One region of the Neobacillus canaveralius genome, then DNA from elsewhere that is predicted to be linked to it. Evidence: predicted binding sites of a transcription regulator. Region 1 holds the regulator's gene; the other holds the start of a gene.
What was found. Region 1 encodes Rex, which represses fermentation and respiration genes when NADH is low (regulators of the CRP and FNR family bind a similar motif). Its sites were predicted from a motif close to TTGTGAAATATTTCACAA; they were not measured.
Positions count from the first base shown of each region.

Region 2: a site for Rex is predicted at 3,143-3,160, ahead of ABC255_RS00975 (TIGR04190 family B12-binding domain/radical SAM domain protein). Genes of this name have one in related genera too.

Region 1 covers NZ_JBDFLL010000002.1:127,640-132,215, forward strand. The annotation lists gene groL (chaperonin GroEL) at 1-275, opposite strand, end outside; gene groES (co-chaperone GroES) at 328-615, opposite strand; gene ABC255_RS28835 (CPBP family intramembrane glutamic endopeptidase) at 898-1,620, shown strand; gene ABC255_RS28840 (YdiK family protein) at 1,617-1,817, shown strand; gene ABC255_RS28845 (redox-sensing transcriptional repressor Rex) at 1,899-2,552, opposite strand; gene moaC (cyclic pyranopterin monophosphate synthase MoaC) at 2,585-3,082, opposite strand; gene ABC255_RS28855 (ABC-F family ATP-binding cassette domain-containing protein) at 3,272-4,576, shown strand, end outside.
Region 2 covers NZ_JBDFLL010000001.1:201,061-205,636, forward strand. The annotation lists gene ABC255_RS00965 (ABC transporter ATP-binding protein) at 1-547, shown strand, start outside; gene ABC255_RS00970 (ABC transporter ATP-binding protein) at 547-1,254, shown strand; gene ABC255_RS00975 (TIGR04190 family B12-binding domain/radical SAM domain protein) at 1,293-3,101, opposite strand; gene ABC255_RS00980 (hypothetical protein) at 3,414-3,800, shown strand; gene ybaK (Cys-tRNA(Pro) deacylase) at 3,900-4,376, shown strand; gene ABC255_RS00990 (PRK06851 family protein) at 4,563-4,576, shown strand, end outside.

The DNA of each region.
Region 1 (4,576 bases):
GTTGCAGTTGTAGTACCGTCACCAGCAACATCGTTTGTTTTGCTAGCTACTTCAGCAACAAGCTTAGCACCCATATTTTCAAATGCATCTTCTAATTCAATTTCTTTTGCGATTGTTACACCGTCATTAGTAATAAGCGGTGAACCGAATTTCTTTTCAAGAACCACGTTACGTCCTTTTGGTCCAAGAGTTACTTTTACTGTATCTGCCAACGCATCAACACCACGAAGCATTGCGCGGCGTGCATCTTCACTAAACTTAATTTCTTTAGCCATGTTCAAAAAACCTCCTCGTATTTTTTAAACTCAATATTGTTTTAAAAAATCCTTATTCGCCAACTACAGCAAGGATATCGTTTTCGCGTAAAATCAAATATTCGTTGCCTTCAAACTTTACTTCTGTACCTGAGTATTTTGAGAAGATAATACGATCGCCTACAGAAACTTCAAGAGCAACACGTTCGCCACTTTCAAGCACTCGGCCTGTACCTACGGCAACAACTCTTCCTTCTTGAGGCTTTTCCTTAGCTGAGTCTGGTAACACGATACCGCTTGCAGTTTTTTCTTCTGATTCGACAAGCTCAATGACAATACGATCACCTAGTGGTCTTAACAAATCAAACAACCTCCTCAAATAGATATGTAATTCTGACTTATTAGCACTCTCTTTACTTGAGTGCTAACACAATTCTTATAATAATAAATGGAAAAAAATTTTGCAAGTATGAAGCAGTAATTTTTTATTATTTTTTACAACTTTACAAGTATGTGATATACACCAAGGAATATACATAGTTGTTAAAGATAATCTTTAAAATTGAAACAACCTTACGATTATTAGTAGAATGTAGAATAGGGTAAAATATTTTTATTAGCTGCTTAAAGGAGATTTTTTAATTTGAAAAGGGAATATTGGATTATTTTAATTGTCTATATAGCCATGCAGTTATCAAGCCTAGCAGGAATTCCTGGACTTATGTTCCTATTTGGATATTTAGGAATGGACCAAGGGCTCGTTGTCCCCTACTGGTTAATTTTCAGCTTCACCCTTGCACTAGTTATTATTCTTTTTCTATTACGCACAGAATTAAAGAAACCAGGGTTGAACGAAAGAGGCAGTTCCTTTGGCTTTTCTGCCGTCTGGGCTGTATTTGGTGTATTCCTAGCCCTATTTGCCCAAGCTCTTGCTGCGAATATTGAACGGCTTATCGGGGTTGAGATGGGCTCAGAAAACACACAGCAAATTCTCAACATCATTGAGTCCTTTCCTCTCGCCATCTTAGTTAGTTCAGTAATAGGACCCATATTAGAGGAAATCGTGTTTCGGAAAATTATTTTCGGTGCTCTCCACAAACGGTTTAACTTTTTCTTCTCAGCACTAATCAGTTCTGTCATTTTTGCCTTAGCCCATATGGAGCCGCATCATGTACTTCTCTATTCGGCAATGGGTTTTACTTTTGCATTTCTCTATGTAAAAACAAAACATATCCTTGTACCGATTTTTGCCCATGTTGCCATGAATACATTAGTTGTCGTCATGCAGTCAGTATATAAAGATGACATTGATAAAATTCTTCGTGAGGCAGAAGGTATTCAAAACTTTATCGGAGGCTTTCTATGAGACGTTCACCCTTGTTTTCCGGAGTCATTTATATTGTTCTTGGCTGCTTATTTACTTATTTTGCGATTGAAGATGTCACCCTAAACGGATGGGGATTTTTCAGTTACCTGCTCGTTATACTTGCTACCTTTGACTTCGGATCTGGCTTAAGAATGATTTTCTTTTACAATAGATATAAAGACAAAATAAAGAAATAACGATTTAAAACGGGCTTTTAAACATTACAGCCAAAAAAAGACCTTTTCACTTTACGTAGTGGAAAGGTCTTTTACTTTACTTTATTCTTCTACTTCCTCTGTAGGGTAGTGTTTCAGGAAGTAAATAAGTGATTGTAATTCGACTGCCAAGTCGATATGATGCACCCGAATGGAGGCAGGAACATTTAATCTTGCAGGTGTAAAATTCAATATCGCTTTAATATTGGAATTTACAAGTCGATCTGTAATTACCTGTGCCACTGGAGCAGGTACCGTCAGGATGGCAACATGAATATCATCATTACTTAAAACCTTCTCGAGCTCATCCATATGATACACAGGTACATCCCGGATTGTCGTTCCCATTTTGTTCGGATCAACATCAAAAGCACATTCAATTTTTGTATTATTATTTTTTAAAAAGTTATAATTTAGAAAGGCCGTACCAAGATTACCTACACCAATTAACGCTACTTTTGTTAATTCATCTTGATCTAGTGTTTTCCGAAAGAAGGTTAATAGGTAATTGACATTGTAGCCATATCCCTTTTTTCCTAAGGCTCCAAAATATGAAAAGTCCCGGCGGATCGTTGCCGAATCCACCTTCACTGCCTCACTTAATTCTGCTGACGAAACCCTCTGTTTACCGGAAGAATGCAGATTCTTTAAAAATCGATAATATAAGGGCAGCCGTTTTGCTGTCGCTTGTGGTATTTTCATCGTCTCATTACTCATATTCTCCCACCCCCTATAGATAGTTTAATCATTTATCTAATTTGTTCCGTCCTATGGAAATCTCCGTTTTTTCCGCCGGTTTTCTCGACCAAATAGGTTTTTCCAATTACCATACCCTTATCCACTGCCTTACACATATCATAAACAGTCAGCGCACAAGTGGATGCAGCTGTTAACGCTTCCATTTCAACACCTGTATTTCCTTTTGTTTTAACTGCAGCGGCTATATTTAATGTATAAGCAGACTCGTTTTCTTTTTCCCATGAGAAGGATATATTGACTCCTGTCAAAGGTATAGGATGGCACATCGGGATTAAGTCCCATGTTTTCTTTGCCCCCATAACAGCAGCAACTTGAGCCACAGCAAGAACATCGCCCTTTTTCATTTCATTATTTGTTATTTTATCATAAATTTCTTTACTAACCGTAATGCTGGAATGAGCAAGTGCCGAACGAGCCGTCTCTGGCTTATCGCTAACGTCCACCATTTTCGCTCTTCCTTCTTCGTTAAAATGAGTAAATTCAGACATAAACAATATCCTCCCACAAAAAATCATACTATATTTTTCACAATTTGTCTGTGAAACTTTGAGCGAATGATGAAAAATTTACATTTTTTTCTTTCCGGATATTCTGTTATTTTTTCCAACACCATGGCACTTTATTGCCGTCATGGTTGGAATAAGGTACACTTAATTTAGTAATAGAGGTGAAAAACAATGATATTATTACAAGTTAATCAACTAGCAAAATACTATGGTGCAGACCTAATTTTATCGAATATAAAACTAGAATTACAAACTCGGGACCGTGTTGCACTTGTGGGGCGAAACGGTGCAGGGAAATCGACATTATTAAAAATTATTGCTGGGCACCTGTCACATGATGGCGGAGAAATCATTAAGCCAAAGGGAGTAAGCATTGGTTATTTAGCCCAAAATACCGGATTAGAATCGAATTTATCCATCTGGGATGAAATGCTAACGGTTTTTGAATCGCTTAGAGGTATGGAAAAATCTCTTCGACAGCTAGAGGTTTCGATGTCGGATCCTGCCGCTATGGAGGATAGTGCCCGCTACGATCGAATACTAAAAGAATATGATGAACTGCAAGTGAGATTTAAAGAACAGGGTGGTTATCAGTACGAAGCGGATATTCGCTCTATCCTCCACGGCTTAAATTTTCATAATAACTCATTGATGATATCCAGCTTAAGCGGCGGTCAGAAGACTCGTCTAGCTTTAGGTAAACTTCTTTTAACGAAGCCCGATATATTAATATTGGATGAGCCTACCAACCATCTCGATATCGATACACTTACGTGGCTGGAGCAATACCTACAAGGCTATGATGGGGCTATTTTAATCGTATCCCATGACCGATACTTTTTGGATAAAGTGGTCACACAAGTTTATGAAGTTTCACGGAGGCAAATTCAAAAATTCATCGGAAACTATAGCGCTTATTTAGATCAAAAAGCGGCAAATTATGAACGCGATTTAAAGCTATATGAGAAGCAGCAGCAAGAGGTTGCTAATCTTCAGGACTTTATCCAGCGAAACCTAGCCCGTGCGTCTACGACGAAGCAAGCTCAGAGCCGGCGGAAAAAACTTGAGAAAATGGACGTTTTGGACCGACCATTAGGGGATGAAAAGTCTGCCACCTTCTCATTTGAAATTGATAAACAAACTGGAAATGATGTACTTTCAGTTGACTCTTTGGCAGTTGGTTATGATGGACAAAAAGTATCTGAGAATATTTCGTGGCATGCTTATCGAGGTGAAAGCATTGCCTTAGTTGGCCCAAACGGAATTGGAAAGTCTACTCTTTTAAAAACCATCATCAAAAAACTGCCGGCACTGGCTGGTACGATTCGATATGGTGCAAATCTAGCAATTGGGTACTATGACCAAGAACAGGCAGAGTTGACCTCGAATAAGCGTGTTCTTAATGAACTCTGGGATGATTGGCCATTAAAAAATGAAAAAGAAATACGGACAGTCTTGGGTAACTTCCTGTTTTCG
Region 2 (4,576 bases), on a different contig from region 1:
GATTACTAAAAAAGGAATCAGCAGAACCTTTCAAAATATTCGTTTGTTTAATGAATTGTCAGTGCTTGATAATGTAAAGGTTGCTTATCACTCCCTTGCAAAGCATTCGATTATGAGCTCAATCTTCCGCCTCCCTAAGCACTTTTCAGAGGAAAAGTATATGGAGCAAAAAGCGGTAGAATTTTTGAAAATCTTTAATCTAGATAATGTTATGCATGAAACGGCGAAAAACCTGCCGTACGGTCAACAGCGCCGCCTAGAGATTGCCAGAGCACTTGCCGCTAATCCGAAATTGTTGCTGCTTGATGAACCTGCAGCGGGTATGAACCCACAGGAAACAGAAGAATTAATGAATTTAATTGCTTTAATTCGTAAAAAGTTTGATTTAACAATTCTTTTGATTGAGCATGACATGCTCCTTGTTATGGGTGTATGTGAGCGAATCTATGTACTTGACCATGGCCAGCTTATTGCAGAAGGAACTCCTGAGCAAATCAGAAATAATCCAAAAGTCATCGAAGCATATCTTGGCGAGGAGGTTTCGTAATGCTGAAAATTGAGGATATCAATGTATACTATGGCAATATCCATGCCTTAAAGGGCGTTTCTCTCGATATTAATGAAGGGGAAATCGTGACCTTAATTGGAGCAAATGGAGCAGGAAAAAGTACGCTGTTAAAAACAATTTCCGGATTACTAAAGCCAAAGAACGGAAGCATCTTGTTTGAGGGTCAATCGATTTCAGGTAAGGTAGCACAGACAATTGTGAAACAGGGACTTTCACACGTTCCTGAAGGTCGTCGTGTTTTTGCTAATATGTCCGTAGAAGAGAACCTTGAATTAGGAGCTTATTTACGGAAGGATAAACAAGGGATTAAGGATGACTTTGAAAAGGTCTTTAACCTGTTCCCACGTCTTCTCGAGCGGAGGAAGCAAATGTCTGGTACGTTATCAGGCGGGGAGCAGCAAATGCTTGCCATGGGCAGAGCGTTGATGGCACGCCCGAAGCTTTTACTATTAGACGAGCCTTCAATGGGACTTGCTCCCCTTTTAGTTAAAACGATCTTTAGAATCATTGAAGAGATTAACAAGTCTGGTACTACCATCCTGTTGGTGGAGCAGAATGCGAACATGGCATTATCAATTGCGGACCGCGCCTATGTTATTGAGACTGGAAAAATCGTCCTATCAGGTTCTTCCGATGAATTAAATCAGAGCGATCAAATTAGAATGGCCTACCTTGGTGGACATTAAAAAGACATGTGAATTCACATGTCTTTATTCTTGGAATATTACATTTTTGCCTTTTGTTGTTGTGTTTCTAGCTTAAATTGATGGCGGAGCTTTGGCTGGAGGGCATGTTTAATTTTTATCGCATACTCTTCATATAGCTGCTCTAAACCAACTAAAGCAAGAGAGAAAAAGTTTGCGTAATTTTTTTGAACCTCCCACTTTAACTCGTTCTTACCACAAATACTATATTTATTTAATTCTTCAATTTCTTTTTGAATTTTTGCTAATTCCATTTTCTGTTCTGCCTCAGGTAAAGATAGGACATAATCAATCTTTTCAATATAGTTTTGAGATTTTTCAATCTTGCTTTTAATTTCTTCATAGCCTGCTTTATCAATCAGACCATACTTTAATTTAAAATCATTTAATTTTTGAGCAGAATCATAGGTTGAGTTTACGATATCATCACGTGTCATTTGTGTGGTTTCATAGCTTAGCATATGCTTCCAAGATGGCTGGGTAATCGCCTTTCGGTGGTCCTCAAGGGTATGACAGAATTTTTTAAAGCCGTGAAGCTCTGGATTTTCAAAAGCTGGGCTTGCAGGGTCAAGGAACGGTGCAAGCGGTGCGACAAAGTAGAAAAGTCTTGGATCTTGATTGCATGCCAGATGGATTTCTTCACAGAAATCAATGTTTTCAATCGCACTTTGATAGGTTTGACTTGGAATACCTGTCATAAAAAATAAATCGATTTTCTTGGCACCATGTTTTAAGGCGAAATTAAGCGTTTCAATTACTTTAGGATTGGTACAATTAAACTTACCATTATAGCGTCTAATTTTTTCATCATGAGTTTCGAGGGTAATTTCAATGCTGTATTTTGGACAGCTTTCATTCATCATTTTGAAGAACTCTTCACCCGCGTATTGGAATAATTCAAACACGATTTCATTTTTGAGGTTAAGCTCTTTGAGACGGCTGAAGAATTCTTTTACATATTTACGTCCGCCTTGACGCAGGTCATGCAGGATAAAGATTGGTGCGCGGCTGAAGCGTGAAATAAACTGAATATCCTCAACCAACTTTTCTGGTGAACGTAAGGCTAGAGAACTTCTACCGCAGTTTTGATCATAGGCGTCTTTTGAACCGCCGCAGATGAGACAGTTTTGCGAACAGCCTCTAGCTGTCAGTAATGCAGTATTAGGATATTGCAGCCAGCCGTTGTATGGAAGTGGATCTAGAAAGTTACGATATTTAAAGACAGACCGGACGGTGTAACGATAGCCAGGGACATCAATATCGTCCAAATCCGTTGGTACATAAGTGATTGGGTTATAACCAATCTCACTGCCTTTTTTCCAGGTTAGATTTGGAATGTCAGCATAGTGCATATTTCCAAGCTCCAATTTATTCATCAGCAGAAGCATCAGCTTTTCTGTTGAGTCACCGCGCATGACGAAGTCAATAAAAGGATATTTAATTAGCTCTTTATGATAATAGGTAGCAGATAAGCCCCCAAAAATCATCGGTGTATCAGGATGAAGCTTATTAACAATTTTAGCTAGTTCAATACTGCCATGTGCATGTGGCAGCCAATGAAGGTCTATCCCGAAAGCACGTGTTTTAATCTTTTTTAGCTTCTTTTCAACATCGAATTTTTCACTCATCAGCATTCGGTTGGCGATATTGATAATTTTTACGCGAAGACCAAAACGTTCTAAATAGTCAGCAATACTTGTTAAACCAATTGGATACATTTCAAACACTGGTGATGACGGCACTACATCGCTAATAGGACCTGCAAGCAGGGAATTTTTTCGAAAGTCATAAACACTTGGTGCGTGCAAAAGGACTAAATCATACTTCATATAAGCCACCCTTTTCGAATTAATTAGGTTTATATTATTTATTGTGAATAATTTCACATATAGTTTTTGATTTAACTGTGGCAAAGTGATAAACCAGATAAGTTCTTGTTAATATCCACTTTTGTAATTATTTTCTAGCTACCTTTATTTTACTATAATGATGGATTAATAGAGTGACAAACGGGTGACAACAATGTGGAGATTCCGTGGAAATAAATTAAACCCAAATAAACGTTTGAGCATATTTTAATGGGAACACATATAAAGGAGGAAAATGTCTTGAATTATTATGGTTATCCCAATCAGTACGGAATGTATCCTGGAATAGAACCAAACCAACAGCTAAATCGTTTTGGCGGCGGGCAGCAGCCTGGATTCCCACCCCCTCCATTTGGTGGCGGACAGCAAGGCTTCCCGCCATTTGGAGGAGGAGGAGGAGGACAACAAGGTGGGGCACCATCTTCACCACCACCATCTTACACGCCACAAGAATCACCCTCTTTATACGCTGTAGACCCCGGGGCAATTAGAGGCTGCCTTTATCGCTATACCTATATTTGGCTCAACAATGGCAGCAGTTTCTGGTTTTATCCAACATATGTTGGAAGAGATTCAATTGCCGGATATCGCTGGAGAGGATTCCGCTGGGTATATTATGGAACAGACTTAAGAAGAATTCGATCATTTAGATGCTCATAAAAGCAAACGGGAGGTAAGGAAGACTACGATTCCTTACCTTTTTTATCTTTGATGGAGAAAATTGTTATAATAATGAAAAAAGGATGAAGGATGAGGAAATTGGCAAAGGTTAAAACGAATGCAATTCGAATACTCGATAGCAAAAAGATCTACTATGAAGTGCTTACATACGATAATCAAGATGGAAAAATAGATGGTGTTTCTGTTGCAGCAAAGATAGGCAGGGACCCGAGTGAAGTATATAAAACACTAGTCGCTCAAGGTGCAAGTAAAAGTATTTATGTATATGTGATACCAGTGGAAGCAGAATTAGATTTGAAAAAAGCAGCAAAGGCAGCAGGGGAAAAGAATGTGGAGATGATCCCTGTTAAGGATATTTTGAAATGGACCGGATATATTCGCGGTGGCTGCTCGCCCATTGGGATGAAAAAGGATTATAAGACATTTATCGATGAAAGCTGTTTAGAGCTTGAAAATATGGTGGTCAGTGCGGGGAAAATAGGCGTCCAAATCGTAATCGATCCAAAATTGTTAATAAATCTGACAAAGGCTGAAACAGTTGATGTCAGAAAATAATTAATAGGCATTCACCTATAAACTGATATTGCATAAGATATGTTGAAATGAAAAGCGGAAGCGCCTTGATTAGGGAAAAAATAAACTGCTTTTTTCCTAGTGAAAAATGTAGTTCAATTTTTCCTAGGGGTGCTGCAGCTAGACATATGAAACTTTGCTATGTCACGTAAAAGGGAGTGTTCAGAAGTGGCAGGAAAGAT